2 regions of the Kribbella sp. NPDC004536 genome follow, and region 1 is predicted to be linked to the other one. Evidence: riboswitches for the same ligand, from Rfam matches in the RefSeq annotation. Region 1 holds a riboswitch; the other holds the start of a gene.
The links. A riboswitch is a leader RNA that binds a small molecule or an ion and turns the genes downstream of it on or off. The one in region 1 is predicted to bind ZMP and ZTP.

Region 1 (15,068 bases):
CCTGCAAAGCCGTCCACGCGGGTTCGAATCCCGTCTCCACCTCGGGAACCTCACGTCGGTGAGTGTTCCGGACGGACGATTGGCGCAGCGGTAGCGCGCTTCCCTGACACGGAAGAGGTCACTGGTTCGATCCCAGTATCGTCCACGAAGGCGATGGGCGACGTGTGTCGCGCACTAACGTGCGCTGACCACGTCGCCTTCGTCATTTGTGCGGCTGCGCTTCGCTTGCCGCGTTGCGGGGGCTTCGCCACCCGCACCCCCTGCGCCTTCGCTTCGCTCGGCGGCCTTCGCTTCGCTCGGCTCCTGGGTTGGGTTGGGCGGGTGGCTCACCTGTTGGGGTTGGGTTGGGCGGTTCGGTCACCGCCACGTGGAGGTTCTAGGTGTGGCGGGACTGTGCTGCTACTGCGGCTAGGAGGATTACAGCTCCGCAGATAGCTACTGCTGTTAGGTGTTCTTTGAAGAAGAGGATGCCTATGGCTGTGGCTATTACTGGTTCCAGTAGGGCTATTACTGCTGCGGTGGAGGGCTTCAGGGTTCTTAGGCCTTCGTAGAAGAGGGTGTAGGCGAGGGCTGTGGGGACCAGGCCGAAGTAGGCGACCAGGAGCCAGCCTGTGGTGGTGGTTGGGAGGGTGGCGAAGGGGGCTAGGAACAGTGCTCCTGCTACGAAGCCCAGGAGGGCCGTGGTTTGGGGGTCTTGGGTGTTGCGGTTCAGGAGGGTGGTCAGGGAGTAGCCGGCGGCTGAGGCTACGGCGGCTGCTATGCCTACCAAGTTGGTGGAGCCTGTGGTTGCGGTCAGCAGGGTTAGGCCGACCAGGGCTGCGGCGGTTGCGCTGGTTGGGCGTTCTCTCGTTGCCAGCGTGATGATCAGCGGCGCTGTGCCCAGGGAGATCACCGTGGCTATGCCGACGCCTACCAGTGGGATTGCCGTGAAGTAGCCGAGTTGGCAGATGGCCAGGCCGACGCCGGTGAAGACGTCGCGGGGTCTTGGGCGGATGGGGGTGCGGGTGCGCCTTGCGAGGCGTACCAAGGCCAGCCAGGCTGCTGCGGCTGCTAGGCGCCAGAAGGAGGTGGAGAGCGGCGTGAGGCCTGCGTCCTGTAGTAGGGCGCCGGTTGGGCCGCCTGTGCCCCAGGCCAGGGCGGCGAGGACTACTAGGGCTAGGGCACGCCTGGTCGAGACGCGTTGGTGCATCGGGTGCTCCGGGTGTTCGCAATGGGTGGTGGGGCGTCTGCGAACAGCCCGAAGGAGCTCAGGTCGTAGCGACCTGAGCGGTGGGGGTGGCCGTCCGCTAAGCGGCGGCCGGCGGGGTGATGATTCGATGCATGGGAGGGACCCTAACCGTGGCCCAGGCAGTTGAGCCAGCGGATTACATGCGGAGGTAGGAGCCGCCGTTGAAGTCGAGGACGGTGCCGGTGGCGAACTCGGCCTCGGGGCTGGCCAGGTAGAGGATGGCGGCAGCGACTTCGGACGGGTCTGCTACTCGTTCCAGGGGGCTTTCGAGGCGGCGGCGGTCGTAGCCTTCGCCGGCCAGGTTCACCGCGGCCATGTCGGTCACCGTCCAGCCGGGCGCGATCGCTGTGACGGCGATTCCTGAAGGCCCGAGAGCGCGGGCCAGGGATTGGGTGAACGAGACGATGGCCGCCTTCGAGGCACCGTACGCGGGCTGGTTCGGTTCGCCGCGGAAGGCGCCTCGCGAGGACACGTTGACGATCCGGCCGCCGCGAGTCATGTGCCGGACGGCACACCACGTAACGTTGGCGGGTCCAACGAGATTGACGGCCAGCGTGTCGGTCCACGCCTGTTGCCATTCGGCGTACGTCGTCTCGCGGATGCGGTGCGGGTGGTAGACGCCGGCGTTGTTCACCAGTACGTCGATGCTGCCCAACGCGGACGCGGCGTCCGACACCATCGTCTCGATGGCGTCCGGGTCCGCCAGATCCGCGGGCACCGCGAGGTGGCCGGAGCCGGGGAGCTCCTTCACCACCTGGGCGGCCGCCTCGGCGGAGGAGCTGTAGTGCACCGCCACCCTGTCCCCCGCGGCGGCGAAGGCTCGCGCCGTCGCCGCACCGATCCCCCGAGAAGCTCCCGTCACCAGCACCGATCGGTTCATACAACCGATCCTTTCATCACCGAATGCGAGCTTCGACCAGCAGAGCCGCTTACTTGGGCCGGGATTTAAAGTCGCGACGGTAGGCCTTCGTGTCGCGCGCCCACTCCTTCCGCGCCTCCGAGCGAAGCCGAGCATCAGAACGACGTGCCATGTACGCCGCCTCCCGCTGCAGCTTTACCCAGCTGTCGTAGCGCCGGTACGGCAGCGAGCCATCCTCGAGCGCCGCTTGTACCGCGCACCCAGGCTCGGTCACGTGCCCGCAATCCTTGAACCTGCAGGAGGCTGCGAGCACCGTGACATCCGGGAATGCCGCCGCCAGCCCTTCGCCCGACTCCTGCAGACCGATCCCTCGCAGCCCGGGCGTGTCGATCACGACGCCGCCCTCAGGCAAGACGATCAGCTCGCGCCGCACGGACGTGTGGCGGCCCTTCCCGTCCTCCCGGATCTCCTGTACGTCCAGCAGCTCTACCCCAGCGAGCGCGTTGACCAACGATGACTTGCCTGCACCGCTCGACCCGAGCAACGCCACCGTCGCGTTGCCGTCGAGCAACGCGCGCACGGCTTCCAGACCGTCGCCGGTCTGAGCGCTGCACACCAGCACGTCGGCGCCCGGCGCAGCCATCGCCACATCCTCGGCCAGGCCGTCCGCATCACTGACGAGGTCCGATTTGGTCAACACCACGACAGGACGCGCTCCGCTTTCCCACGCCAGCGCCAGGAAACGCTCGATCCGGACGATGTTGGGCTCCGGTACGAGACCGACGACAATCGCGATGACGTCGACGTTGGCAGCAAGCACCTGGCCCCGTGACGAGCCGCCGACCTCCGCCCGGACGATCGCGGTCCGACGTGGTAACACGGACTCCAGCGTGATCCGGTCGTCGGACCAGAACCGGAGGACTGCCCAGTCCCCAGTGCACGGGCCGGCCTGTGGGTCGTTGGCGACTGCGGTCAGAAGTCCGCCGGACCAGGTCGCCCGAACGGGTCCGCGCTCAGTGAGCACGGTCGCCAGGCCTTTGTCGACCCGGCTGACTCGTCCCGGCACGACATCGTCCGGGAGGGACCTGAGAGCATCGGCCATGGACTCGTCGAGTCCTAGGGCCTGAAGCGTGACTGACATGCGACGAACCTTTCAGAGGGCCCGGCCGCCAGATCAGATCAGAGCGGACGGGCAGTATAGGAGACAGCGGCCTGTCGGCCTCGCGAGCTCATGGCGGGTGCCTCCCTTCCGGTCCGAGGCGGTCCTGAGCGAGGACCGCGTGTCGTACTCAGCCTAGGTCTTCGGCCTCGCCGTGCGCACCGGATTATCCGCCGAAGTGGGCTCCCGTACACCATCAACCTCAGATTCAGGATCTTCGGTGGACTGCTTCTGCGCTGTCGGCCGCGGGATTGGCCTCGGGTGCTCGGTCAGCGCGACCAGCTTCCGCGCGGCCTCTGCCTCCGGGCGTTCCTCTGACTCGACCGGTGTCAACGGATGGTCGTGGTGCGGCTCCGGCTCCGCCTTCATCACGGGCTCGACCTCGTCCTCCTCGGCGACGGGCTTGACCTCCGCGACATGCGCCTTGTGCGGCCACAGGCGGTCCACTACAGCATTGAGCGCAGCACCGATCAGTACGGCGATCGCGGTCATGTACAGCCACATCAGTACGGCGATGGGCGCCGCAAGTGGCCCGTAGATCGACGTACCGCCCACTGTGCTCTGCAGGATCCACCGGAGCACGAAGCTGCCCAGGATCCAGATCGACAACGCCAGGAAAGACCCCGGCAAGTCGGAGACCCACGGCGTCCGGACGGGAACGGACAGGTGGTACAGGGTGTTCAAGAAGCCCGCAGACAGGATCGTGACGACGGGCCAGTACAGCTGGTTCAGGAAGTCGAGACGGTGGGGCAGCAGGTCGTTGACGGCGTCCGGACCGGCCAGCACCAGCGGCAGCACGATCACACCGATGACCAGCGCTGCGCAGTACAGGCTGAAGGACAGCGCGCGGGTCCGGACGATGCCGCGCTTGCCGCCCATCCCGTACATGATCGTGATGGTGTCGACGAACACGTTCAGCGCCCGGCTGCCGGACCACAGCGAGAGCACGAAACCGATCGAGATCACGTCCGGCCGGCCGCCGTTCAGCACCTGGTCCAGGGTCGGCGAGATGACGCTCTTGATCGAGTCGTCGGTCAGCGCCCGGGCCGCCAGGTCGACGATCTGCTGCTTGATGTCGTTGATCGTCTCGACCTCGAACCACTTGCTCGCGATGTAACCGAGCGAGCCGGCCAGCCCGAAGATCAGCGGCGGCAGCGAGAGGATCGCGAAGAACGCCCCCTCCGCAGCCAGACCGGTGACCCGGTAGCGCAGACAGACCCCGATGGTCTGGGTGAGCAGCTTCCAGGTCGTCGCGGGGATCTTCCGGACCCATGCCAATGAGAGGGAGCTCCCACCAGTGGGTCCTGCCCCAGAACGTGCCATACCGCTTACCGTACTGACATGGCGGACCCATTCGCGGTAACGAACCAGGCTCCCCCACTGCGGGGCGTGAACTTCTTCACCCGCGACGCGGCGCTCGGTGACGCTCTGCGTCCGTACGCCGACCTCGCCGGGGATCCCGGGCTACACCGCATCGGCGAGCTGGCCGGCTCCGAGGAGGCCCGCGCGCACGCCCTCCCGGCGAACCAGAACCCGCCCGTACTGCGGACCCACGACCGGTACGGCAACCGGGTCGACGAGGTCGACTTCCACCCGTCCTGGCACTGGCTGATGCAGCAGGCCGTCGGGTTCGGGCTGCAGGCGGCACCGTGGACGAGCGAGGCGCCCGCGCCGCACCTGACCCGCGCGGCCGGGTTCTACCTGTGGTCGCAGGTCGAGCCGGGACATGGTTGCCCGATCTCGATGACGTACGCCGCCGTACCGGCGCTGCGGGCCGACGAGGCGCTGGCGAAGGAGTGGATCCCGCAGCTGGCGTCGACGGAGTACGACGTACGACGTCTGCCGGCCGCGGCGAAGAACGGCGTCCTGGCCGGGATGGGGATGACCGAGAAGCAGGGCGGGTCCGACGTACGGGCGAACATCACGACGGCGACCCCGGTCGGGGACGTGTACCAGCTGCACGGGCACAAGTGGTTCTGCTCCGCGCCGCAGGTGGACGTGTTCCTCGTCCTGGCGCAGGCGCCGGACGGGCTGAGCTGCTTCGTGGTGCCGCGGGTTCTTGCCGACGGCAACCGGAACCCGTTCGCGCTGCAGCGGCTGAAGGACAAGCTCGGGAACCGGTCGAACGCGTCGTCCGAGGTGGAGTTCCACGGAACGATCGGGTACCGGCTCGGGGACGAGGGTGCCGGAGTCCGGACGATCATCGAGATGGTCGCGGCTACCCGGCTGGACTGTGTGCTCGGGTCGGCTGCGCTGCAGCGGCGGGCGCTCGTTGAGGCGGTTTGGCATACGCGGCATCGGTCGGCCTTCGGTGGGCTGCTGGCGGACAAACCTGCGATGCAGAACGTGCTGGCGGATCTGGCGCTCGAGTCCGAGGCTTCGATGGCCCTGGGGATGCGGTTGGGAGCAGCAGTTGATGCCGCCGCGGGTGGTGACGCGCAGGCGGCGGCGTTTCGGCGGATTGCTTTGCCGCTTGCCAAGTTCTGGGTGTGTAAGCGGACGCCGTTCATGGTGGCGGAGGCGCTGGAGTGTCTCGGTGGGAACGGGTACGTGGAGGAGTCGGGGTTGCCGCTGCTCTACCGGGAGTCGCCGCTGAACTCGGTCTGGGAAGGGTCGGGCAACGTGAACGCGCTCGACGTACTCCGAGCCCTGCAGAAGCCGGAGTCGCTCGAGGCCTGGTTGCTCGAGGTCGGTTCCGTCCGAGGTGCCGACGCGCGGCTGGACGCCGCCGTCGAGGATGTCTTGCAAGCGCTTGCTGATCACGAGAACGCCGAAGCGGGTGCGCGACGGCTGGCCGCGCAGATGGCCCTCTGCCTGCAGGCTTCGTTGCTCCTCAGGCACTCGACACCGGAGGTCGCCGACGCGTTTGTGGCGTCGCGGCTGGCCGGTGACTGGGGTGGTGTGTTCGGGACGTTGCCGAGGACGACTCCGTTCGAGAGGATCGTCGAGCGCACGATAGGGTGAGCGGCGTCGCGACTGGCGCGCTGAAGGTGGATAACCACCGGGGAGCGAAACCCGTCGGCACCGTGCGCCTGGGTGCCTTCGAACCACTGCAAAACCCGCAGGAGAGACAACGATGCCTCAACCCATCGACAACACAGCATCCTTCGATGCCGCCGCCGCGTCCGCAGCGTACAACAACGCGCTGCAGGTGATCGCCGCGGTCGAGCCCACGATCGCCGGCGCGATCAAGGCCGAACTGGCCGACCAGCGGTCCTCGCTGAAGCTGATCGCCAGTGAGAACTACGCCTCCCCCGCCACCTTGCTGACGATGGGCAACTGGCTGTCGGACAAGTACGCCGAGGGCACCGTCGGGCACCGCTTCTACGCCGGCTGCCAGAACGTCGACACCGTCGAGCAGACCGCCGCCGACCACGCGCAGGCGTTGTTCGGCGCGCCGCACGCCTACGTCCAGCCGCACTCCGGCATCGACGCGAACCTGGTCGCGTTCTGGGCGATCCTGGCGCAGCGGATCGAGTCCCCGGCGCTCGCCGAGGCCGGCGCGAAGCACGTCAACGACCTGACCGAGGAGGACTGGACCAAGCTCCGCAAGGCGCTCGGCGACCAGAAGATGCTCGGTATGTCGCTGGACGCCGGCGGCCACCTCACGCACGGCTTCCGCCCGAACATCTCCGGCAAGATGTTCAACCAGCACTCGTACGGCACCGACCCGGAGACCGGGCTGCTCGACTACGACGCGGTCGCCGCGGCGGCCCGTGAGTTCAAGCCGCTGATCCTGATCGCCGGCTACTCGGCGTACCCGCGCAAGGTGAACTTCGCGAAGATGCGCGAGATCGCCGACGAGGTCGGCGCCACCCTGATGGTCGACATGGCGCACTTCGCCGGCCTGGTCGCGGGCAAGGTGTTCGCCGGCGACTTCGACCCGGTGCCGCACGCGCACGTCACCACGACGACCACGCACAAGTCGCTGCGCGGCCCGCGCGGCGGCATGGTGCTCTGCCAGCCCGAGTACGCCGAGTCCGTCGACCGCGGCTGCCCGATGGTGCTCGGCGGCCCGCTCAGCCAGACGATGGCCGCGAAGGCGGTCGCGCTGGCCGAGGCCCGCCAGCCGTCGTTCCAGCAGTACGCGCAGGCCGTCGCCGACAACGCGGTCACGCTCGCCGAGGGCCTGATGAAGCGCGGCGTGAAGCTCGTGACGGACGGTACGGAGAACCACCTCGTCCTGCTCGACGTCTCGTCGTACGGCATCACCGGCCGCCAGGCCGAGTCCGCTCTCCTCGACGCGGGCATCGTCACCAACCGCAACGCCGTACCGCGCGACCCGAACGGCGCCTGGTACACCTCCGGCGTCCGGATCGGTACGCCGGCCCTCACCACCCGCGGCTTCGGCGCCGACGAGTTCGACCGGGTGGCCGAGCTGATCGTCGACGTACTGTCCGCGACCACCCCGACCACCACCTCCGCCGGCGCCCCGTCGAAGGCGAAGTACGTCCTGGCCGACGGCGTCGCCGACAAGACCCGCGCCGCCTCCGCCGAAATCCTCGACAAGCACCCGCTCTACCCGGGCCTCGAGCTCAACTGATCACCTGCTGCCCGCCCTCCCGAGGGCGGGCAGCGTCAGCCCGTGACTGTTCCGGCCGGCGGATGACTCGGCAACGCCTTGCACACCTGCTCGGCGATACCGGCCGCCTCGGTCGGATCAGCGCCGTACGTCAGGACATAACCGAGCCGGCGATGGTACGTGGTCGGCTCCCAACGCCATCGGATCAGTCCGTCCAGTGCATCGATCGGATCCGGCGGCTGTGCGGGCAGCCCGTCGGCGAACAGCTCGCGGTCGCCATGGACGAATCGGATGGCCGCCGCCGCCCGGGCCGCACGGCCGACCGGATCCGTGCTGGGATCGAGGGCATCGAGCAGTACCTGACGCAAGACGTCAACGCCGGTGCTCAGCTGCAGCAGTTCCCAGATACGGTCACCACCGAGCCGGCGGTTGACCTCGACGACCTTGGGTCCGTCGTCGGTCAGCATGAGTTCCACATGCGCCGGCCCGTCGACGTGTCCCAGCGCTGTCAAGGCTCGGAGCGCCTCGGTCCGTAGCTCGTCGACGTCGCCCCGGGCCGGCATGAGATGACCGACCTCGACGAAATGCGGCGGCCCGGAGGTGAACTTCTCGGTCACCATCAGGGCCTCGTGCCGGCCGGCGACCGATCGGGTCTCGACGCTGAACTCCGGCCCGGACAAGCGCTCCTCCGCGAGCACCGCACCCAGACCGGCCGCGTGGACCCATCGCCAGCCCTCCTCGGCCTGCTCGGCGCGGTCGACGGCGAAGACGCCCAGGCTTCCGTTGCCCAAGTCCGGTTTGAGAACGATCGGGCCCGTCGCGGCGAAGGCACGCACCTCGGCCGGATCGGAACACAGCCGGTGCCGAACCGGCCGGCACCCTCCGGCCGCGAGCAGCTCCCGCTGAGCGCTCTTTCCCGGTCGCTGATCCGCCGGCCCCGGGACGGACCGGATCCCGAGCTGCGCGGAGATCGCGGCCACCGCGGGCAACGCGAACTCGCCGTACCCGGCCACGACGTCGAGGGGATCACGCCGATGCACAGCGGCGGCGGTTTCGAGGATCTCCGCCGGCTGATCCCAGCGCGCCACCCGCAGCCCGGCGGCCCATCGCTGATACGGCGCGAGGTCGTAGCCACCGGGCATCCCGTCGAGCTGGAGCAGCGTGACGCGACCGGGCAGTCCGACGAGCCGGGCGGCCAGCTCCGGCCAGGCACCGACGAGCAGCAGATGGGTCATGACACCGCGGCCTTGTCGAGTGCGTCCCGTACGTCGCCGACCAGATCGGCCGTCGCCTCACAGCCACATGAGATCCGCACCAGCCCGGCGGGCACTGCGAGATGCGGCCACGCACCGATGTCGTTGGCGGTCGACTGCAGACCGCCGTAACTGGTGGCGGCTGCGATCAAGCGGCTCGCGCGGAGGAACCGATGCAGGTACGCGCGACCGGGCAAGCGGAAGGCCAGCAGACCACCGCCGAGCGTCATCTGCCGGGACGCGAGCTGGTACTGCGGATCGGACGGCGAACCCGGCCAGCGCAATCCGGTCACCTCGGCGCGCGTCGCGAGCAGCTTCACCAGAGCCGCCGCGTTCGCATTCTGCCGTTGCACCCGCAGTTCCAGAGTCCCGATCGACCGGAGCGCCAGCCAGCAGGTGAAGGCGGCCGGAATGCCGCCGTGCAGATAACGCCAGTCCCGCAACGCCGTCAGCAACGCGGGGTCGCGGGCGCTGACATGGCCGAGCACCAGGTCGTGATGACCACCGACGACCTTGGCATCGCTGCACATCACCAGATCCGCGCCCAGGTCCAGCGGACACTGACCCAGTGGCGAGGCAACCGAGTTGTCCACCGCCACCAATGCGCCCGCCGCGTGCGCGATCTGGCTGATCTCGCGCAGGTCGTAGAGCTCCAGCAGCGGATTGCTCGGGGACTCGACCACGACGAGACGAGCCCCGGCGACGGCGGCCGGCAGGTCGGCCGTGGTGTCGAGCACAGCGGTCTCGATGCCCCGCCCAGCGAGCTGATCGGCGATCTGCCGGGTCTCGTAGTAGGTCCCGCCCTCGAACAGCACCAACCGGTCGGCGGGCCGCAGCAGTCCGAGCAGTACGGCCGACACTGCCGCCATCCCACTGTTGAAGACGACCGACCGGCCACGATCGAGTGCCCCCAGCGCATCCTCGAGCTGATCTGCCGACCGATGCCCCCACCGGCCGTACCGGACCGGCGCGAGGTCGTCCAGATCCTGGTGGTACGCCGAAGCGAACTCAGGCGAGACGACCAAGGGGCCGGCCGGCTCCGGAACCGGAATCGCGGCCCGCGCGGCGAGGGTCCCTACTCCCAACTTTTCACGGTTCGTCCAGTCCATCAGCGCTCCCCTCCGTGACCGGTCGTTCACCGGACGCTGACGTACATTAACCGGTTAACAGCCGCAGGCACAGAGCTCGGAAGACCTTTTCATCTGGATCGAATCGCGTCCGCCGCCGACGCCTGTACGGCGTGTTTCGGCATCAGTACGGCTGCGAGGAAGGCGCCGGCGACCGCGATGCCGGCGGAGACCCACATCGTGATGTTGAGGCTGGTGAGGAACGCGTCCCGTACGTTCGCCGCGAGCGCCGGTGAGCCGGCCTTGGCGGCGGCCGCGAGTCCGCCGGCGAGACTCCGCTGCGCCGCATCGGCCAACTGTGCGGGCAGGCCGGTGGTGTCGACGTGGTGGCGGTAGACCGAGTTCAGGACGGTGCCGATGACGGCGACGCCTACCGTGCCGCCGACCTGGCGGAAGGTTTGCAGGAGGGCTGAGCCGGTGCCGGCGCGTTCGGGGTCGAGGACGCCGAGGGCGGCGTTCATTGCCTGGGGCATCGAACAGCCGAGACCGAAGCCGACGACGACGATCCAGCTCGCGGTGAAGCCGTAGCCGGAGCCGAGGCCGGTGAACGCGCCGGCGACGAAGCCGGCGGCCATCACCACGAACCCGGCGAGCATCACCAACCGCGTACCGAGCTTCGACTCCACCGGGCCGGCGAGTTTGGCGCCGACCGTCATGCCGCCGATGAACGGCAGCAGCTTCAGTCCGGTGTACAGCGCGTCCGATCCGCTGATGCCCTGGAAGTACTGCGGCAGCGTGAACAGCAGGCCGAAGAGCGCGAACACCGACACCGTCAGCAGTACGGCGCCCCCGGTGAAGACCCGCTCGCGGAACAGCCGCAGCTGGATCAGCGGCTCAGTGGTCCGGCGCTGCCAGAGCAGGAAGCCCGCGATCAGTACGACGCCCAGTCCGAGGAACACGATCGTCACGCTGTCCGTCCACGAGGACTCGCCCGCCTTCGTCACGCCGTACACCAGAGCTGCAAGACCGGTACTCGACAGCAGGATGCCGAGCCAGTCGATCGCCGGGCGGTTCGCGCTCCGGCTCTCCGGGACCAGCAGGGTGACGGCGAGCGCGGCGAGGAACGCGATCGGGATGTTGATCACGAAGATCCACTGCCAGCCGGCGTGGTCGAGCAGCAGACCGCCGACGATCGGGCCGAGCGGCATACCGATGCTGTTGGCAACGACGAAGAAGCCGATCGCCTTCCGCCGCTCGTCGTCGCCGCGGAACAGCACGGTGATCAGCGACAACGTCACCGGCACGATCATCGCGGCACCGATCCCGAGGAACGCCCGGGCCGCGATCAGCTGACCGGCCGAGTCCGACAGCGCGCACGCCAGCGACGCGAGCCCGAACAGTGTCAGCGCGATCGCGATGATCTTGCGCCGCCCGTACCGGTCCCCGAGCAGTCCGGCCGGCAGCAACAGTGCAGCGAGTACGAGGTTGTAGCTGTTCGCCATCCACTGCAGCTGGCCGGTGGACGCGTCGAGATCCTTGGCGAGCGTCGGCAGCGCGACGTTCAGCACGGTGGCGTCGAGGCCGAGCACGAGGACGGCGAGACACAGCGCGATCAGTACACCGAAACGGCGGGCGCCGGTCAGGGTCGGCTCCGGAGTGGTCGTGGTCATGAACTCAAATTATCAGAAGTCTGTGATAATTGCGATAAATCAAATTACTGTAAGCTTCAACCATGGTGGAGGAACCCAGTCCGGAGGCCGTCAGCCAGTTCGTCGAGCGGTTCGCGGGCGCACTGGCGAACGCCGGCGTACCGACCATGGCGGCCCGGGTGATGGGCGCCATGATGGTCAGCCCGAACGGGACGATGACCGCGGCCGAACTCGCGGACATGCTGAAGATCAGCCAGCCCGCGGTGTCCGGCGCGGTCCGGCAGCTGCTGCAGGTGTCGTTCATCTCCCGCGAGCGGCTGCGCGGTTCCCGCAAGGACCACTACCGGATCCGCGAGGACGTGTTCGCCGCGATGCTCGAACGCCGGAACCTCGCGCTCACCGAGTGGGAGGCAGCCAGCCGCTCCGGCGCCGCGCTGTTCGCCGACGACTCCCCCGTCTGCCGGCGGCTGACCGAGGCGGCCGACTTCTTCGCGTTCATCCACGCCGACATGGACCAGATCATCAAGAACTGGCGCGCGGAAAACCCGCGGTGAACCGGCGCGAGGCCGGGCAGCTCGTCGGTGAGGCGTGGCTCGGCAGCGAGTACCGGATCGCCTGGGAGACCCGGATCATGCGCCGGCGGGTACCGCTGTACCGGGCCGGGATCGCCGCACTGCGCGCGCTGAACGCGGTCACCGCCGGGCCGACCCGTCCCTCGTTGCAGGTCACCCGCTGGAACCGCGTCGGTCCGCACGGCACGACCTTCGTGATGGACAAGCTCGAGACGATGACCGGGCGGACAGATCACCCGGTCACGTCGCGGGCCGAGCTGCGGGCGCGTACGTCGTTCGCCGCCCGGCTGGCGCGGTCGATCTCGGCGGACGAGTGGCCGCAGATCATTGCCGAGTACGACCGGCGCCGACATGGTGAGCGGCCGCAGTACCACTATGTCGGGCACCGTCCGCTGAACGCCGAGTCGCATGCGCTGATGGACGAGGCGTGGGTCCGCGGCGAGCTGCCGACCGACAAGTTCCGGGCCTGGAACATCACGAAGAACGACGAGGACGGCGCCTTCTTCAGCGAGTTCTTCACCCACGGGAACGCACGCGGCTATCCGGGCGGCGAGACGAACCCGGGGTTCCGCCTCGGCCGGATCATGTTCGACGTCAGCTGGCGCGACAAGGCGACACTGACCCTCGAACACGAGGTCCTGCGACGCAGCCGGGTGCTACGCGCGAAGGAACTCGTGAAGTTCCTCCGGATCGAGCTCGTGGAGGTGTTCCGCCCACCGGCCCCCGCATCCACGGCGCCGGCCGCGAAACGTCAGGACGTCTACACCCCTGAGGTCGTCGCCGCTGTCGCCGACTTCGCGAAGCCCGCCGAGCTCCGCTCCCCGACCGCCCGCGGCGAGACCACACCCGACCTCAAGCAGGCCTCGGCGATCGACGTCGCGAACACCATGCAGAAGGCCCTGTCGCCACCCGTCACCGGGCAGGTGGCGACAGCTCAACCATCAGCCGTCGCGCCACCGCCAGCGCAGTCGCATCCGACCCATGCGGCGCAACCACCTGAGCCCCCACCGGCAGCCCACCCGACAGCCCGACCGGCACACTCACCGCGGGATGCCCAGTCACGTTGAAGACCCAGCACAGATCCCGGTGACGATGCTCGTGCATGGTCTGCGGCGAGCTCCGCGACCAGGGGCACGTCACGTGGCGATCAGGCAATAGGCGAACGGGAGGCGGCGGTCCAGCCAGTCGGCTTGGATGGTGACGAGGCTCGTGCCCTCCGAGTACATGGCGACCTCGTTTCCTGCGCGCCACTCGAGGGTGCGGGTCTTGGTGGGCTGGTCGCCGCCCTCGTCGCCGATGCCGGTCAGGCCGTCGAGGACGCCGACCAGGAGGCGGCTCGCGGCCTTGGCTGCCAGCCGGGTGGGTGGGCCGCTCAGCCACTCCGTGCGACCGAGGAGCTCGGGGTGGCCGGGTTGGGTGATGGTCCAGTTGGGGCGGAGCAGCGGGCGAGCCGATGGGATCCGGGTGATGGTGCCGAGCTCGGTGCCGTCGGCGTCGAGGACCGACCAGGTGTGCTCGGACGTTCCGTGCACCCGGCACAGCAGTTGCGTCAGGTCCGCGTCGAGGTAGAGCGAGCGGTCGGTGCCGACGTACGCGCATGGCGTGAGCACCCGGTCGTCCTTGGCGCCGGACGCGACGCGGATCGCGTTGGGTCCCCACTCGATCCGGTTGCGGGTCCGGGTCGCCGGGCGTTCGACGTTCCCCAGCGTGAACTCACGGACGCTCTCCCAGCCGGACACCCGCCGAGTGTACGGGGCGGACCCGCACGGCGGCCCACAGTACGAGGGCGGCGAAGAGTACGGCGACCAGCGCGCAGGCGATCGGGATGCTCGAGAGGCTGATCAGTGCGCCGAAGCCGATCATGGCGAGCGGCATCAACGCCTCGTCGGACAGGTTCACGATGCTGTAGCTGCGCCCGAGGTACGACGGATCGACGGACTGCTGGAACGCCGCCGACAACTGCGCGGACGCGATCCCTGCCGTACTCCCGATCATCGCCATCGCGACGAACACCGCGACCTGCGGGACGAACCCGATCATCGCGCACCCAGCGGCCTGTACGACGAGCGCGAGCAATCCGGACCGCGCCAGATCCACGGGCTTCCACCGCATCGCGACCACCGCACCGGCCGCCGCTGCGATCCCGGAGGCGGCCTGGAACCACCCGTACCAGGCCGACCCCCACCCCGCCGCATGCGTACGCTGCACCAGCCCGACCGCCAGGATCGGCCCGACGCAGAGGTTCAGCCCGGAGAACGCGATCACCAGCGTCCGCGCCCGTACGTCCCGCTTCAGGTACGCGAACCCGGCCCGCAGATCGGCACGGATCGACCCGCCCGACGACACCGGCTGCGGCAGCCGCGGCTTCACCACGAACGCGAGCGCGACCGCGATCACGGCGAACGACGCAGCGTCGGCGATCATCACCGTGACCAGCCCGCCGTGCGCCACCAGCAGACCGCCCAAGGGAGCTCCCGCGAACGCCGCGAGACGGGTGGCCAGCTGCGTACCGGCGGACAGCTTCACCAGGTCCTCGGACCGCACCATCCGTCGCGGCAGCGTCCCGGACGCCGGCGTGTACAGCGCGTCGACCGCCCCGAAGACGACCGCCACCGCCACCAGCAGCGCCAGCGACAACCCCCACAGCATCACTGCCACGGCGGCGAGAACGAGTACGACGATCCGCGCCAGGTTGGCCAGGATCATCGTCCGCCGCCCGTCGAGCCGGTCCGCGAGCGCCCCGCCGTACAGCAGGATCA
Region 2 (15,068 bases), 610 kb from region 1:
GACCTCCATCCGGGTGCCCAGGCCGGTGCAGACCGGGCAGGCGCCGTACGGCGAGTTGAACGAGAACGAGCGCGGTTCGAGCTCGTCGATCGCGAGCGGGTGGTCGTTCGGGCAGGCGAGCTTCTCGGAGAACCGGCGCTCGCGGTGCGGGTCGTTCTCCGGCAGGTCGACGAAGTCGAGCACGACCAGGCCGCTGGCCAGGCCGAGCGCGGTCTCGACCGAGTCGGTCAGCCGCTGCTTCGCCGAACCCTTGACCGCGAGCCGGTCGACCACCACGTCGATGCTGTGCTTCTTCTGCTTGTCCAGCTTCGGCGGCTCGGTCAGCTGGATCGTCTCGCCGTCCACCCGGGCCCGCGAGAAACCCTGACCGGTCAGCTGCCGGAAGAGGTCGACGTACTCACCCTTGCGGCCGCGGACCACCGGGGCGAGCACCTGGAACCGGGTGCCCTCCTCGAGCTCCAGCACCCGGTCGACGATCTGCTGCGGGGTCTGTCGCGCGATCGGCTCGCCACACTCGGGACAGTGCGGGCGACCGGCCCGAGCGAACAGCAGCCGGAGGTAGTCGTACACCTCGGTGATCGTGCCGACCGTGGAGCGCGGGTTCCGCGAGGTGGACTTCTGGTCGATCGAGACCGCCGGTGACAGGCCCTCGATGAAGTCGACGTCGGGTTTGTCCATCTGGCCGAGGAACTGCCGCGCGTACGCCGACAGCGACTCGACGTAGCGCCGCTGGCCCTCGGCGAAGATCGTGTCGAAGGCCAGGCTGGACTTGCCGGACCCGCTCAGGCCGGTGAAGACGATCATGGCGTCCCGTGGCAGGTCGACCGAGACGTCCTTCAGGTTGTGTTCACGCGCTCCGCGCACGATCAGACGGTCAGACACAAGCTCACTCTCAGCCGTTCTCGAGGGGTATCCGGGGCATGCCCCGTCATGCTAACGAGGCCCACCGACAAAAACTTCCGCCGCCGGAACCGGCGAGCATTTCGAAAGTATATTCGATCGCCGAGGGTGGCCCGCGCACCCCGCCGCGAACAGTGCAAGGATCGCTGTGTCACCGAGATCCAGGGAGAAGGCGCATGCCGGAGTACCACGGGAACGTCAAGGTCGGCGGACCGGCGCAGACCCACGAGCTGGCCCAGCTGATGATCACCAAGGTCGCGGTCGGGCCGATGGACAACAACGCGTACCTGCTGCGCTGCCGGCAGACCGACGAGCAGGTGCTGATCGACGCCGCGAACGAGGCGGACACGCTGCTCCGCCTGATCGGCGACGCCGGTCTCGCCCGGGTCATCACCACGCACCGCCACCAGGACCACTGGGAGGCGCTGGCCGAGGTGGTCGCCCGGACCGGTGCCACCACGGTCGCCGGGCGGTACGACGCCGAGGGCATCCCGGTCCCGACCGACCAGCTCGCCGACGACGGCGACCACATCGCGGTCGGCCGGTCCAGCCTGCGCGTCGTCCACCTGGTCGGCCACACGCCCGGTTCGATCGCACTGGTGTACGACGACCCGGACGGCCCGCCGCACCTGTTCACCGGCGACTCGCTCTTCCCCGGCGGCGTCGGCAACACCCAGGGCGACCAGGAACGCTTCACGTCGCTCATCAACGACGTCGAGACCAAGCTCTTCGGCGAGCTCCCCGACGAAACCTGGGTCTACCCCGGCCACGGCTCCGACACCACCCTCGGCACCGAACGCCCCCACCTCCCCGAGTGGCGCGAGCGCGGCTGGTGACAGGCTTCGCCGAGTACGAGCCCGGGGTTGCCCGGCAGCAGGCCGACGTACTCGTACGGCCTGCTGTGGTGGCCGACCTCACCACCTGTGCGGAGTTGATCGTGACGCGGACGGGTGGGGCGGTGGAGGCGCGGCGGGCTCGGCTCGAGGCGGATCTGCGGGATCCGGACAAGTACACGGTGGTCGCGGAGGCCGGCGGGGAGATCGCCGGGTACGCGCTCGTACTCGGGCATCAGATCTCCCCCACCGACCCGCCCGGCACCGCGCCGGACGGGTACTACCTGATCGGGCTGATCGTCGCGCCGGCGTGGCGGCGGCACGGGATCGGGGACCTGCTGACGATCGAGCGGATGCGCTGGGTCGCCGAGCGCGCGGACGAGGTCTACTACTTCGCCAACCTCCAGAACGGCGCAACCCTCGACCTCCACCAGAGGTTCGGTTTCACCGAGATCACCCGCAACTTCACCTTCCCCAACGCTCCCCTCAAGCCCGGCACTTGCGTACTCCTCCGGGCTCCCCTCAGTCGGTGAGTTCGGCCGGGTAGGCGATGACGTCGACTAGGGCGTTGTTTCGGATTGCGGTGATCTCGGTGCGGCGGGCGATTGCGTCCTCGAACAGTTGCCGCTGCAGCGACTGCGCGTCGCGCAGCGGTACGCCGTCGACTGCGAGCACCAGGTCGCCGTGCCGGAGTCCTGCGGCGGCGGCCGGGCTCGCCGGGATCACCTCCACCACCCGCAGCGCCGTACGTTGGCCGAAGCGCTCCGCCAGCGCCGGATGCAGTGGTGCGGGTGTGCTGACCAGACCCAGGTACGCGCGGCGCACCCGGCCGTCGTGCAGCAGCGAGTAGATGATCCGGCGGGTCGTCGGGTTCACCGGAACCGCCAGGCCGAGCCCGATCCCGGCGACCGCGGTGTTGATGCCGATCACCCGCCCGTTGCCGTCGGCAAGCGCACCGCCGGAGTTGCCCGGGTTCAGCGCGGCGTCGGTCTGGATCACGTCCTCGATGATCCGGTTGCCCGAGCCGCTGCGTACCGGCAGCGATCGCCCGAGCGCGCTCACCACGCCCGCGGTCACGCTCCCGGCCAGGCCGAGCGGGTTGCCCACCGCAACGACCAGGTTCCCCACCTTGAGGTGGTCGGCGTCCCCGTACTCCGGCGGATCGGGGATCGCCCGGTCGGCCCGCAGGACCGCGAGATCGGACAGCCGGTCGACGCCGACGACCCGCGCTTGCGCGGTCGTACCGTCCGCGAACTCCGCCGACGCCTCGGTGCCGTCGCCGACCACGTGGGCGTTGGTCAGCAGGTGGCCATCGCCGGTCAGGACGACCGCAGAACCGGACGAGTCGCCGCGCCGGCTGTGGATCCGCAGGCTCGCGACCCGCGGGATCAGGTGTTCGGCCACCCCCGACACGACCCGGGAGTAAGCGTCCAGTACATCGTCGTCGGGCATCGGCCTCGCCTCCTGAATTACAAGATTACCCTGCAAATTCAACGTGAAGCGGACCACAAACCTGACCGATCGGTTGAAAACTGGCCGATCGGTCAGTCAAGATGCTGTCATGGCAGTCACCACCCCCGCCCGGGAGCGGACCAGGCGCGAGATCGTCCGCCAGGCGATGGACCTGTTCCAGACAGCCGGCTACAACGCGACGTCGCTGCAGGACATCGCGACCGCGGCCGGTTGCTCGAAGGCGACGGTGCTCTACCACTTCAGCGGCAAGCCGGCCGTACTCGCTGCTGTCCTCGAACCCGCCGCTGCCGATGTGGCCGAACTCGTCGCGCAACTGGCGGCGCTGCCACGCCATGAGGCGCAGGAGGTCGCGATCCGGCGGTTCACCGATCTGGCTGTCCTGCATCGCGGGGTGATGGACGTGATCCAGGACGTCATCCCCGTGATCGACAGCATGCCGGAGATCGGTGGGCTGGTGGCCGACGGCATCCAGCTCACCGGCTATCTGGCCGGCTCCGACGACACCTTCGAGAAGGATCTCGCCAAGTTCGCCGTGAACGGTCTGCTCGGCGAGTGCCGCTACCCCGGCGATCGCACCGACGACGAACTCCGAAGACTCTGCGACACCGCTCTGCGCAGACTCCTGCTCCCCACCTGACCAACACCACGGACCACCCCGCGGCCGCGGGGCGATCACTTCTGCCCGTACCCCGTACCGACCCGAAACGGAAGCACTTCCCGATGACCAATCTGCTCTACCGGCTCGGCCGGTTCTCCTACCAGCGCAGGCGTCTCGTCGCCGCGCTGTGGGCGCTGTTCCTCGTGGTGCTGGGGGTCGGCGCGCTGACGCTGGGCGGCAAGACCGCGAACACGTTCTCGATCCCGGGTACCGAGTCGCAGCGCGCGCTCGACGCTCTCAAGCAGGAGCTTCCGGCCGCCAGCGGCGCCTCCGCGACGGTCGTCGTACAGGCGCCGGAAGGCAAGACGCTCGCCGACCCGACGGTGAAGGCCGCCGTCGGCGTCACTGTCGCCAAGGTCGCGAAGGTACCCGAGGTGATCGCGGCGATCGACCCGTTCATGAGCAAGGCGATCAGCCCGGACGGCCGGACCGGGCTGATCAGCGTCCAGTTCGACAAGCCCGCCGACGAACTGTCGCACGCGAGCAGCAACGGGTACGACGGACTCAGCGCGCTGAGCAACGGCGACCTCGAAGTGGTCCCGGGCGGGCAGATCAAGGCCGGCGTCCCGGAGATCGGTCCGACCGAGGTGATCGGGGTCGCCGTCGCGGCCGTCGTGCTGGTGGTCACGTTCGGGTCGCTGGTCGCGGCCGGGATGACGCTGGTGACGGCGCTGCTCGGCGTACTCGCGGGCATGGCCGGGTTGTTCATCGTGACCGCGTTCACCGATGTGTCGTCGACGGCGCCGATCCTCGCGTTGATGCTGGGGCTCGCGGTCGGGATCGACTATTCGCTGTTCATCAGTTCACGACACCGGACGCAGCTGGGCGAAGGGATGGATCCCGAGGAGTCGGTCGCACGAGCTACGGCGACGGCCGGGTCGGCCGTGTTGTTCGCCGGAGCGACCGTGGTGATCGCACTGGCCGGCCTGTCGGTGGTCGGCGTACCGTTCCTGACCGCGATGGGGCTGGCCGCGGCGGCAACGGTACTTACGGCCGTACTGGTCGCGTTGACGTTGCTGCCGGCGCTGCTCGGGTTCGTCGGGAACCGGGTGCTGCCGCGGAAGTTGCGCAAGGCACCGACCGCTGTCGTACCGGTCGAAGGGTTCGGTTTCCGGTGGGGCCGGTTGGTGACCCGGCTGCGCGTACCGATCGTTGCTGTCGGCATCATCGGGCTCGGACTGCTGGCGATTCCGGCGAAGGACATGCAGCTGGCGCTGCCGGACGGCGCCTCGGCGGCCGCCGGTACGAACCAGCGGGTCGCGTACGACCTGACCGCCGCCGCGTTCGGGCCGGGCGCGAACGGGCCGCTCGTGGTCGTTGTGAAGAGCAACGATGCGGCGACGGCCAACGGCGTGGCGCAGCAGGTACTGGGCAAGACGCAGGGGCTGACCGACGTGGTGGCGGCACAGCCGGCCGCGGCCAGTCAGGACGGTACGACCCGGTTGGTGCAGGTCATCCCGCGCAGCGGGCCGGCGAGCGAGCAGACCGCTGAGCTGGTCAAGAACCTCCGGTCCGCGATCAAGCCGCTCGCCACCGGCGGCACCGAGATCTCCGTGACCGGGAACACCGCCGTCGGCGTCGACGTGTCGAACAAGCTGTCCGACGCGTTGCCGACGTACCTGTTCGTCGTCATCGGGTTGTCGTTCCTGCTGCTCCTGCTGGCGTTCCGGTCCGTGCTCGTACCGTTGAAGGCGACGCTCGGCTTCGTACTGACGATCGGTGCGACGTTCGGGATCACGGTCGCGGTGTTCCAGCAGGGGCACCTGGCGAAGCTCGTCGGGGTCGACTCCCCCGGCCCGCTGGTCAGCTTCCTGCCGATCATCATGATGGGCATCCTGTTCGGGCTGGCGATGGACTACGAGGTGTTCATCGTGTCGCGGGTCCGCGAGGAGTTCGTGCACGGAAAGCAAGCGAACGACGCCACCGTCCAGGGCCTCGGTCACGGCGCCCGCGTCGTCACCGCCGCCGCCCTGATCATGGCCTCGGTCTTCGCCGGCTTCATCCTCGTCCACGACCCGATCATCAAGGCCATCGGCTTCGGCCTCACCATCGGCGTCCTGATCGACGCCTTCGTCGTCCGCATGACCCTCGTCCCCGCCATCCTGAGCCTCCTCGGCAACCGAGCCTGGTGGTTCCCGAAGTGGCTAGACCGCCTGACCCCCCGCGTAGACATCGAAGGCGAAAATCTTCGGGTCCCCGAGAAACCCCGAACCGACGAACTCACTGGCGTACTTTGACACCCGCCGCGGGGCGTCAGCACCAGCTGGCGCTCCACCCAACAGACTCGACGCGTCCCCCACGCGGTACTCGTTGTAGTTCTCGGCGGAGATGCCGACCCGGCCGGCCAGGACCGAACTGGGAATGACATAGATGCTGCCGTCGCCGAGCACGATGAAGAACAGGTCGATCGAGTCGGGGTCGTACGGCATCTTGCTCGCGGACTTGTCGAGCACGTACGGCCGCCGACCGATGCCGACGTGCCAATACCCCTTCGCGGTACGAGCTGCGCAGGACTTCACCTGCACCCGCTGAATGCCCTGGGACGTTGTCACCAACAGGTCGTACTCCTGCGGCTCGATCGGCAACGCGACCGCACATCCGCGCAAGGTGAACCATGCCATCGCCATCGCAGCGGCGGAGTAGCGGAGCATCTCCGGCCGGACGGGCTCGTCGAACACCTCGTCCGGGGTCGACTTGGCGTGCGGCGACCGCAGATGGCTGCAGTCCAAGCCCAGTCTGACGGCGTGACCCTTGATCCGAAGTCGTTCGGCTCCGTTGTCGACAATGCCGAGCACGGCAATGACGTCCGCCCAGCAACTCGACGCCGCTACGGCTTCACTCAACTGTTGATCGGACCAGCGACGCTGCCCAGTGAAGTGTGATGTGTCCAACTCCAGCCGGGCTGCATGCCGGCGAGGCGTCGCCGCAGAGGTGTCCTTCAAGCCCAGAGCGCGGGCAACCGCACGCCAGGACGCGCTGCTCTGCACCGCCTGCCGCAGGTCGTCGTCGTTCCAGCCTCGTCGATCTCCGATTGCATTCATGAGGACAAACCTAAAGAGGGGCACCGACAGAAATCGGTGCCCCTCTTTGCGGTCGGGCTGCCGAGATTTGAACTCGGGCTCTCCGGTCCCCCAGACCGGCGCCTTAACCAAGCTAGGCCACAGCCCGCCAGCTCGCTCTGTAAGCGAACCCGGGACTACCTTACCTCATCCGGAGAGCCCGACCGACCAGGGTTCGGTCAGCGTTTCTTGTTCTTTTGGCGGGCTCGGATTTGGACGTGGACGGGGCTGCCTACGAAGCCGAAGTCTTCGCGGAGGCGGCGTTCGATGAAGCGTTGGTAGGAGGGTTCGATCTGGCCGGAGGTGAAGATCGCGAAGGTGGGCGGCATCGTGGTGGCCTGGGTGCCGAACAGGATCTTCGGTTGCTTGCCGGAGCGGACCGGGTGCGGGTGGGCGGCGACCAGGCGGCCGAGGAAGGCGTTCAGCTGGCCGGTCGGGACGCGGGTCTGCCAGCCCTCGAGCGCGGCTTCGATGGCCGGTACGAGCTTGTCCATGTGCCAGCCGGTGAGCGCGCTGATGTTCACCCGCGGCGCCCAGCGGAACTGGACCAGGTCGCGGTCGATCTCGCGCTCCAGGTAGTAGCGACGCTCGTCGTCCATCAGGTCCCACTTGTTGTACGCGATCACCAGCGCCTTGCCGGCTTCCTCGACCGCGTTCATGATCCGCAGGTCCTGCTCGGTGATCGACTCCGACGAGTCGATCACCACCACCACGACCTCGGCCCGCTCGATCGCGGCGTTGGTCCGCAGGGACGCGTAGTACTCGTGCCCGGAGGCGTTCTTGACCTTGCGCCGGATCCCGGCGGTGTCGATGAACCGGTACTCCTTGCCGCTCAGCGTGATCAGCTCGTCGACCGGGTCGACCGTCGTACCGGCGACGTCGCTGACGACGACACGGTCCTCCTTGGCGACCTTGTTCAGCAGCGACGACTTGCCCACGTTCGGCTTGCCGACGATCGCGATCCGGCGCGGCCCGCCCAGCTCGCCGTCGCGCTCCGCGGGCGCCTCCGGGAGAGCGGCCAGTACGGCGTCCAGCATGTCGCCGGTGCCGCGGCCGTGCATCGCCGACACCGGGAACGGCTCGCCGATGCCGAGGCTCCACAGGTTCATCGCCTCGGACTCGATCCGCTGGTCGTCGACCTTGTTCGCGGCCAGTACGACGGGCTTGCCGGACTTGCGCAGCACCCGGACGACGGCCTCGTCGGCATCGGTGATGCCGACCACCGCGTCGACCACGAACAGCACCGCGTCGGCGGCGTTGATCGCGACCTCGGCCTGCGCCGCGACCAGGGCGGCCATCCCGACCGCGTCCGGGTCCCAGCCGCCGGTGTCGACGACGGTGAACTCGCGGCCGGCCCAGTTGGCGTCGTACGAGACGCGGTCGCGGGTCACGCCCGGGGTGTCCTCGACGACCGCTTCGCGACGGCCGATGATCCGGTTGACCAGCGTGGACTTGCCCACGTTCGGCCGGCCGACGATCGCGAGCACGGGCAGCGGCCCGGTGTCCTCACGGTCGTGCGTCGGTACTTCGATGGGCAGGTCAGTCATCAGGGTCCCTCTGGTCTCGCCAGCCCGGAAGTGGGTGGCCGGTTTCTTCGACGGCCGCCTTCACGTGGGCGCGCAGCACGTCGCCGATGTGGTCGGCGACCGCCTGTACGTCGGTATGTCTCCTGGGAAAGGGTACGCGGTCCACGGAGAACGGCTCGCCGTACACGATGTCGATCCGGCTTCCGGCCGGCGGATGACCCTCCACGGTACCGTCCGGCAACCGCGTACCCATCAGCGCCACCGGCAGGATCGGGGCACCGGTGACCATCGCCAGGTACGCCACCCCGATCCGGATCCGGCCGAAGTCGCCCGGCCCGCGGGTGCCCTCCGGGTAGATGTTCAGCACCCGCCCGTCCCGCAGCACCTGGATCGACTTGCGGACCGCGAGCATGTCGTACGTCGACCGGTCGACCGGGATCTGCCCGATCCGGTGCAGGAACCTGCCCTGGAAGCCGCCGAACACCTCGATCTTCCCGAGCTGGTGCAGCATCCGCGGCGCCATCGCACCGAGCAGCGGCGCGTCCAGCAGGCTCAGGTGGTTCGGTGTCATCAGCAACGGACCGGTCAGCGGGAACCGGTCCTCGTGGTGGATGTGCAGGTCGTACTTGTACCGGAAGTACGGCCGGGCCACCGCCCGCATCGGCAGCGCGAGCCGGTACGGCAGGGGCGGGAGGTCGTCGGTACGGGGCAGGTCCTTGTGCCCGGTGAGTTCCGCCGTCATAGCTCCCGGCCCCGAGGGACGCTCTCCGTGGCGAGTCGGCTGATCACGTCGACGACCTCCTCCAGGGTCAGGTCGGTGGAGTCGATGGTGACGGCGCCGTCGGAGGCGACCTGGAACTCGGACACGGTCGAGTCGTCGGCGTCGCGGCGGACGATCTGGTCGCGGAGCTCGGCCGCGGTCACCGATCCGGCCGCGAGCTCGGCGCCGCGGCGGGCCATCCGGGCCTCCTGGTCGGCGGTCAGCAGCACCTTCAGCTCGGCGTCGGTGGCGACCACGGTGGCGATGTCGCGGCCCTCGACCACGATCCCGCCGTCGGTCTGGGCCTTGTCGATGATGGCCCGCTGGCGCCGGATCAGCTCCTTGCGGACGTCGAGGTTGGTGGCGATCTTCGAGACCACCTCGCTGATCCGCGGCTCGCGGATCGCGGCGGTGATGTCGGTCCCGTCGGCGATCACGTACTGCTGCTCCGGGTCGGTGCTGACCTCCAGCACCAGCTCCCGGGCGCGCTGCGCGACCGCCGCTGTGTCGTCCAGGTCCAGCCTGCGCTCGACCGCCGACCAGGTCACCGCGCGGTACGTCGCACCGGTGTCCAGGTATCGCAGTCCGAGCCGGGTGGCCACTCCGCGCGCGGTGCTCGACTTACCGGAGCCGCTCGGCCCGTCCACAGCGATGATCATGCCCCGAAGATTACCTTCGAGCGGGGACAAACTAACGGTGGACTACCCACCCTCGGTCCGTGAGTACGTCGACCAACTGGTCGACCGAACCGGGCTTGACGGCCAGCTCGACCTCACCGACCGGGCGGCCGGGGCTGTGGTCGATGCGGAGGTCCTCGACGTTCGCACCGGACTCGGCGGCGTCGGCGAACAGTTTCGCCAGCTGGCCGGGGCGGTCCGGGATGGTCACCAGCACCGTGACCAGGTCGATGTGCGGCGTGCCGTGCTTGCCCGGTACCCGGACCGCGCCGGACACGCCCTGGCCGAGGATCGCGGTCAGCTCGTCGTTCGCCTCTTCCTTGCCAAGGGCAACGAGTAGCCGGTCGAGCTCGCCACGGATCTGCTCCAGCAGGCCGGTCAGCGCGGTCGAGTTCGCGGACACGATCTGGGTCCACAGCCGCGGGTCGCCGGCCGCGATCCGGGTGACGTCGCGGACGCCCTGCCCGGACAGCTCCAAGTGCGACGACGGCGCGTCGGCCAGCGTGCCGGCGGCGAGCGCGGACATCAGGTGCGGGAGGTGCGAGACCCGGGCGACGCCGAGGTCGTGGTCCTCCACCGACAGCTCGACGGTACGCGCACCACAGGCCTCGGCGAGCCGCCGGACCAAGTCGACGGCGTCGGCGTCGCTCGTCGCGTGCGGTGTGATCGCCCACGTCGCGCCGTCGAACAGGTCGGCGCGGGCCGCCAGCGGACCGTTGCGTTCGGAGCCGGCCATCGGGTGACTGCCGACGTACCGGCTGACGTCCGGCACCAGGCTGCGCGCGTCCGCGAGCGGCTTCGACTTGACGCTGGCCGCGTCCGTCACGACGGCGTCGGTCTGCTCGAGCTGCTCGGCGACTACCGCGCCGACGTGGTCGGGCGGTACGGCGACGACGACCAGCTGCGGCTCGATCTCGACCAGCCGTGAGCCGGCGCCGATCCGCTCGGCCATCAGCGCGTTGTCCGGGTTCCCGTCGACGAGCTCCACGACCACCCCGAGCCGGGCGAGCGCGAGCCCGATCGACGTACCGATCAGCCCGGTACCGACGATGCGGACCGGCCCGCGGAGCTCGGTCACCGTACCCCACTCACTGGGCGCCGGTCAGGTCCGGACGGAGCGCGACGGCGCCGTGCAGGTACACGTGCTGGATCTTGTCCCGCGAGCGCGGCGACTCGGTGTGCACCATCAGCCGGACCACCCGCGGCAGCGCGTGCGGTACGGGGATCTCCTGCATGCACATCAGCGGTACGTCGGTGAGCCCGATCTGCCGGCCGGCGACGGCCGGGAACTCCGACCGGAGGTCGGACGTGACGGTGAACAGGATGCTGATCAGATCCTCGTTCTCCAGATCGTTCGCCTCCAGGACCGCCTTCACCAGCTCCGCGGACCGCTCGAGCAGATGCTCGCGCTCGTCCACGTCCAGCTGGGTGGCACCCCGGATCGCCCGTACCGCCACGTCTCGCCTCCTAGTTCGTCTGCTCCAACCCTAGTTCAGGGTAGTCAAGGAGTGGACAGCCGTCTCAGCAGCGTCGACCGTCTGCTCCAGCAACAGCGCGATCGTCATCGGGCCGACGCCGCCCGGGACCGGGGTGATCAGGCTCGCCACCTCGGACGCCTCGGCGAAGTGCACGTCGCCGACGTTGCCTTCGTTGTACCCGGCGTCGACGACCACCGCACCCGGCTTCAGCCAGTCGCCGCGGACGAAGTTCGCCTTGCCGACGGCGGCGATCACGACGTCGGCGGTGCGGACCAGCTCGGGCAGATCGCGGGTCCGCGAGTGCGCGTACGTGACGGTCGCGTTCGATGCCAACAGCAACATGCCGGCCGGCTTGCCGAGGATCGGACTGCGGCCGATCACGACGGCGTGCGCGCCTTCGAGCGGTACGTCGTACGCCGCCAGCAGCCGCATGATCCCGCCGGGCGTCGCGGACCGGAACCCGGGATCGCCGAACGCCATCGCCGCGAACGAGCGCATCGTCACGCCGTCGACGTCCTTGGCCGGGTCGATCGCCTCGAACGCGGCCCGCTCGTCGATCTGCGCCGGCACCGGGTGCTGGAGCAGGATCCCGTGGACGGCCGGGTCCTCGGACAGCTTGGTGATCTCCGCGACCAGCTCGTCAGTCGTCGTCGACGCCGGCAGTACGACGCTGCGGGACGCGATCCCGGCCTTCTTCGACCGGTTCTGCTTCATCCGTACGTACGTCGCCGACGCCGGATCGTCTCCGACCAGCACGGTCGCCAGGCACGGCTGCACGCCGTACTGCTCCCGCAGGGCACTCGCCCGCTCCGCCGCCTTGGCCACCAGCTCGGCAGCGAGGTCGGTCCCGATCATCAGCTCAGCGCTCATGCGCACACTCCTCGACGTACGAAGGTGCCCAGGCGCGCGGCAAAGCCGGATGGCAGACCGTTCCCCGGTGGTTCCTCCACCTCAACGCCAGTCGCGGCCCACCAAGAGTCTAGAGCAGGCCGGCGTGGTCGAGGGCCAGGTAGGCGCCGTCGATTCCTGTCATTGCGCCGGGGTTGCGGAGTTCGGCGCGGAAGGCGTTGACGGTGAGTTCGACCGGGACGCAGTCCTCGGCCTCGTCGAGTTGCTGTTTGCCGTCGGGGCGGCAGCCGCGGGCGATCGCGACGTACTTGCGGAACGTCGAGGAGGCGCCGGACCACTGCCAGCCAACCACGTCGAGGGTCTCGCAGGTGTACCCGGTCTCTTCCTCGAGCTCGCGCGCTCCCGCGACCGCGACGTCCTCCCCCGGCTCCACCAGGCCGCCCGGAAGGTTCGTCACCACGCTGTCCGGGCCGGCCCGGAACATCCGGATCGTCACGATCCGCCCCTCCGGCGTCAGCGGCAGCACGGTGATGCCGGCGCTGATCCCGGCCTCGGGCCCGAAGACGTCCCATTCGACCTCACGCCCGTCGGGCATGCGGTAGCGGCGCAGGCGCACGGTGAGGAAGCGCTGGAAGCCTGGTTCCTCCCCAAGCAGCTCCCACGGCGCGGGATCGTCGGGCCGAGACGGCTCAGCCGCCACGTGATCGGTGACGGCTGAGCTCTCGGTGTGGTCCGTCACAGTGGACGGTTGTCTTCAGGGTCTTCCGGTGGGGCCACCGGGGCTTCGCCGTCCGCCGGTGGCTCGGTCGGAGCCTCGTCGGCCGGCGGCGTCGTTTCCTCCGCCTTGGCCTCCTCGGCGGGAGCCGGCTGCGACTCCGAGAGGATGTTGGCGACCGTCTCCTCGGAGATCCGCTTGAACTTGCGCACCTGGGTGCGGGTCCGGTCCAGCACGGCGACCTCGAGCTGGTCCGGGGTCAGCTCGCGGACCTCGTTGCCGTCGTGCGCGAGCGCGTCGACCGCGAGCCGCAGCGCGCCGGCCAGCGAGATGCCGTCGCGGTAGTGCTCGCCGACGTAGTCCGCGACCTGGTCCGCCGGGCCGCCCATCACGGCGTACCCCTGGACGTCGGCGATCGAACCGTCGTAGGTGAGCCGGTAGACCTGGTCGTCGGCCGCGGTCGTGCCCAGTTCGGCGACCAGGATCTCCACCTCGAGCGGCTTCTCGCCGCCGGAGGAGAAGATCGCGCCGAGGGTCTGCGCGTACGCGTTGGCCAGCGCCCGGCCGGTGACGTCACGCCGGTCGTAGGAGTACCCGCGCATGTCCGCCAGCCGGACGCCGGCGATCCGCAGGTTCTCGAACTCCGGGTACCGGCCGACGGCGGCGAAGGCCAGCCGGTCGTAGATCTCGGCCACCTTGTGCAGCGCGGGCGACCGGTTCTCCGCGACGAACAGGATGCCGTCGGCATATTGCAGCGCGATCGCGCTGCGGCCCTTGGCGATGCCTTTCCGGGCGAAGTCCGCCCGGTCCCGCATCAGCTGCTCGGGCGAGACGTAGAAGGGAACGCTCATCGAGTCCTCTGTCGGTTCGGGGTGATCAGGTCAGGGACGGGGCTGACGGACCGTCGGGACGCTGGTGCCGCTGGGTCCAGGCCGCGTCGACGAGCGCCGCCACCTCGTCCTCGGGCAGCCGCCGGTAACCGTCCGCGGTGACCACGCCGACCACCGGGAAGATCCGCCGCAGCATGTCCGGGCCACCGGTCGCCGAGTCGTCGTCGGCGGCGTCGATCAGGGACTGGATCGCCACCGTCACGCAGTCGGTCTCGGACAGGTCCTCGCGGTAGAGCTTCTTCAGCGCGCCGCGGGCGAACAGCGAGCCCGAACCGACGCTGTAGAAGTGGGTCTCCTCGTACCGCCCGCCGGTCGGGTCGTAGGAGAAGATCCGCCCGCCCTTGATGTCCTCGTCGTACCCCGCGAACAGCGGCACCACGGTGAGGCCCTGCATCGCCATCGGCAGGTTGCCCCGGATCAGCGCGCTGAGCCGGTTCGCCTTGCCGTCCAGGCTCAGCGTGGCGCCCTCGAGCTTCTCGTAGTGCTCCAGCTCGACCTGGAACAGCCGGACCATCTCGATCCCGAAACCGGCCGAGCCGGCGAAGGCGACCGCCGAGTACTCGTCGGCCGGGAACACCTTCTCGATGTCACGCTGGGCGATGATGTTGCCCATCGTGGCCCGCCGGTCGCCGGCCATGATCACGCCACCGGGGAAGGTGGCGGCCACGATCGTCGTACCGTGCGGGACTTCGCTGGACAGGTCACCCTGCCCGAGCGACCGTCGTCCGGGCAGCAGGTCGGGCGCGTGCCCGGCCAGGAAGTCCATGAACGACGAGCCGCCCGGGGTCAGGAAGGCTTCCGGCAGCCGGCCGGAGGCATCAGATGTCATCGAGCGGTTCACTCCCCACCCTTTTGCACGAATCCGCGGACGAACTCCTCGGCGTTCTCCTCGAGCACCTCGTCGATCTCGTCCAGGATCGAGTCGACGTCCTCGTCGAGCCGTTCCTTGCGTTCCTGGACGTCCTCGGACGCCTCGACCTGCTCGACCTCTTCCTCGGTCGACGAACGCTTCGGCTGCTTGTGCTGCTGACCGCCGTCCTTCGCCATATGGCCACCTCCTAGAACCGCTGGGAAGGCCGCCCAAATCGGCCTTCACTAGCGACCCTACCCGGCGCCGCCCCCAGTAATGGTGCGAACCAGGTCACTCGCGGTGTCGCATTGGTCAAGAAGTGCTCCGACATGCGCTTTCGTGCCCCGCAGCGGGTCCAGCGTCGGGATCCGCTGCAGCGACTCCTTGCCGGGCAGATCGA

Region 2: linked by a shared signal. The riboswitch ahead of ACFYRU_RS19590 (bifunctional 5,10-methylenetetrahydrofolate dehydrogenase/5,10-methenyltetrahydrofolate cyclohydrolase) and the one ahead of ACFYRU_RS22530 (glycine hydroxymethyltransferase) in region 1 are both predicted to bind ZMP and ZTP.

The regions. Positions count from the first base shown of each region.
Region 1 covers NZ_JBIALY010000002.1:1,609,602-1,624,669, forward strand. The annotation lists tRNA gene ACFYRU_RS22495 (tRNA-Cys) at 1-42, shown strand, start outside; tRNA gene ACFYRU_RS22500 (tRNA-Val) at 74-145, shown strand; gene ACFYRU_RS22505 (EamA family transporter) at 377-1,189, opposite strand; gene ACFYRU_RS22510 (SDR family NAD(P)-dependent oxidoreductase) at 1,365-2,108, opposite strand; gene rsgA (ribosome small subunit-dependent GTPase A) at 2,158-3,228, opposite strand; gene ACFYRU_RS22520 (YhjD/YihY/BrkB family envelope integrity protein) at 3,382-4,569, opposite strand; gene ACFYRU_RS22525 (acyl-CoA dehydrogenase family protein) at 4,588-6,210, shown strand; ZMP/ZTP riboswitch at 6,209-6,291, shown strand; gene ACFYRU_RS22530 (glycine hydroxymethyltransferase) at 6,323-7,789, shown strand; gene ACFYRU_RS22535 (acetyl-CoA carboxylase biotin carboxylase subunit family protein) at 7,825-9,003, opposite strand; gene ACFYRU_RS22540 (aminotransferase class I/II-fold pyridoxal phosphate-dependent enzyme) at 9,000-10,130, opposite strand; gene ACFYRU_RS22545 (DHA2 family efflux MFS transporter permease subunit) at 10,220-11,758, opposite strand; gene ACFYRU_RS22550 (GbsR/MarR family transcriptional regulator) at 11,821-12,291, shown strand; gene ACFYRU_RS22555 (hypothetical protein) at 12,288-13,376, shown strand; gene ACFYRU_RS22560 (hypothetical protein) at 13,446-14,048, opposite strand; gene ACFYRU_RS22565 (MFS transporter) at 14,023-15,068, opposite strand, start outside.
Region 2 covers NZ_JBIALY010000002.1:1,004,021-1,019,088, reverse strand. The annotation lists gene uvrA (excinuclease ABC subunit UvrA) at 1-882, opposite strand, end outside; gene ACFYRU_RS19650 (MBL fold metallo-hydrolase) at 1,077-1,736, shown strand; gene ACFYRU_RS19645 (GNAT family N-acetyltransferase) at 1,715-2,266, shown strand; gene ACFYRU_RS19640 (S1C family serine protease) at 2,256-3,185, opposite strand; gene ACFYRU_RS19635 (TetR/AcrR family transcriptional regulator) at 3,295-3,843, shown strand; gene ACFYRU_RS19630 (MMPL family transporter) at 3,927-6,101, shown strand; gene ACFYRU_RS19625 (group I intron-associated PD-(D/E)XK endonuclease) at 6,009-6,905, opposite strand; tRNA gene ACFYRU_RS19620 (tRNA-Pro) at 6,958-7,032, opposite strand; gene der (ribosome biogenesis GTPase Der) at 7,103-8,470, opposite strand; gene ACFYRU_RS19610 (lysophospholipid acyltransferase family protein) at 8,463-9,191, opposite strand; gene cmk ((d)CMP kinase) at 9,188-9,868, opposite strand; gene ACFYRU_RS19600 (prephenate dehydrogenase) at 9,900-10,964, opposite strand; gene aroH (chorismate mutase) at 10,975-11,343, opposite strand; gene ACFYRU_RS19590 (bifunctional 5,10-methylenetetrahydrofolate dehydrogenase/5,10-methenyltetrahydrofolate cyclohydrolase) at 11,374-12,234, opposite strand; ZMP/ZTP riboswitch at 12,254-12,339, opposite strand; gene ACFYRU_RS19585 (NUDIX hydrolase) at 12,344-12,952, opposite strand; gene prcA (proteasome subunit alpha) at 12,949-13,779, opposite strand; gene prcB (proteasome subunit beta) at 13,805-14,647, opposite strand; gene ACFYRU_RS19570 (ubiquitin-like protein Pup) at 14,656-14,865, opposite strand; gene dop (depupylase/deamidase Dop) at 14,923-15,068, opposite strand, start outside.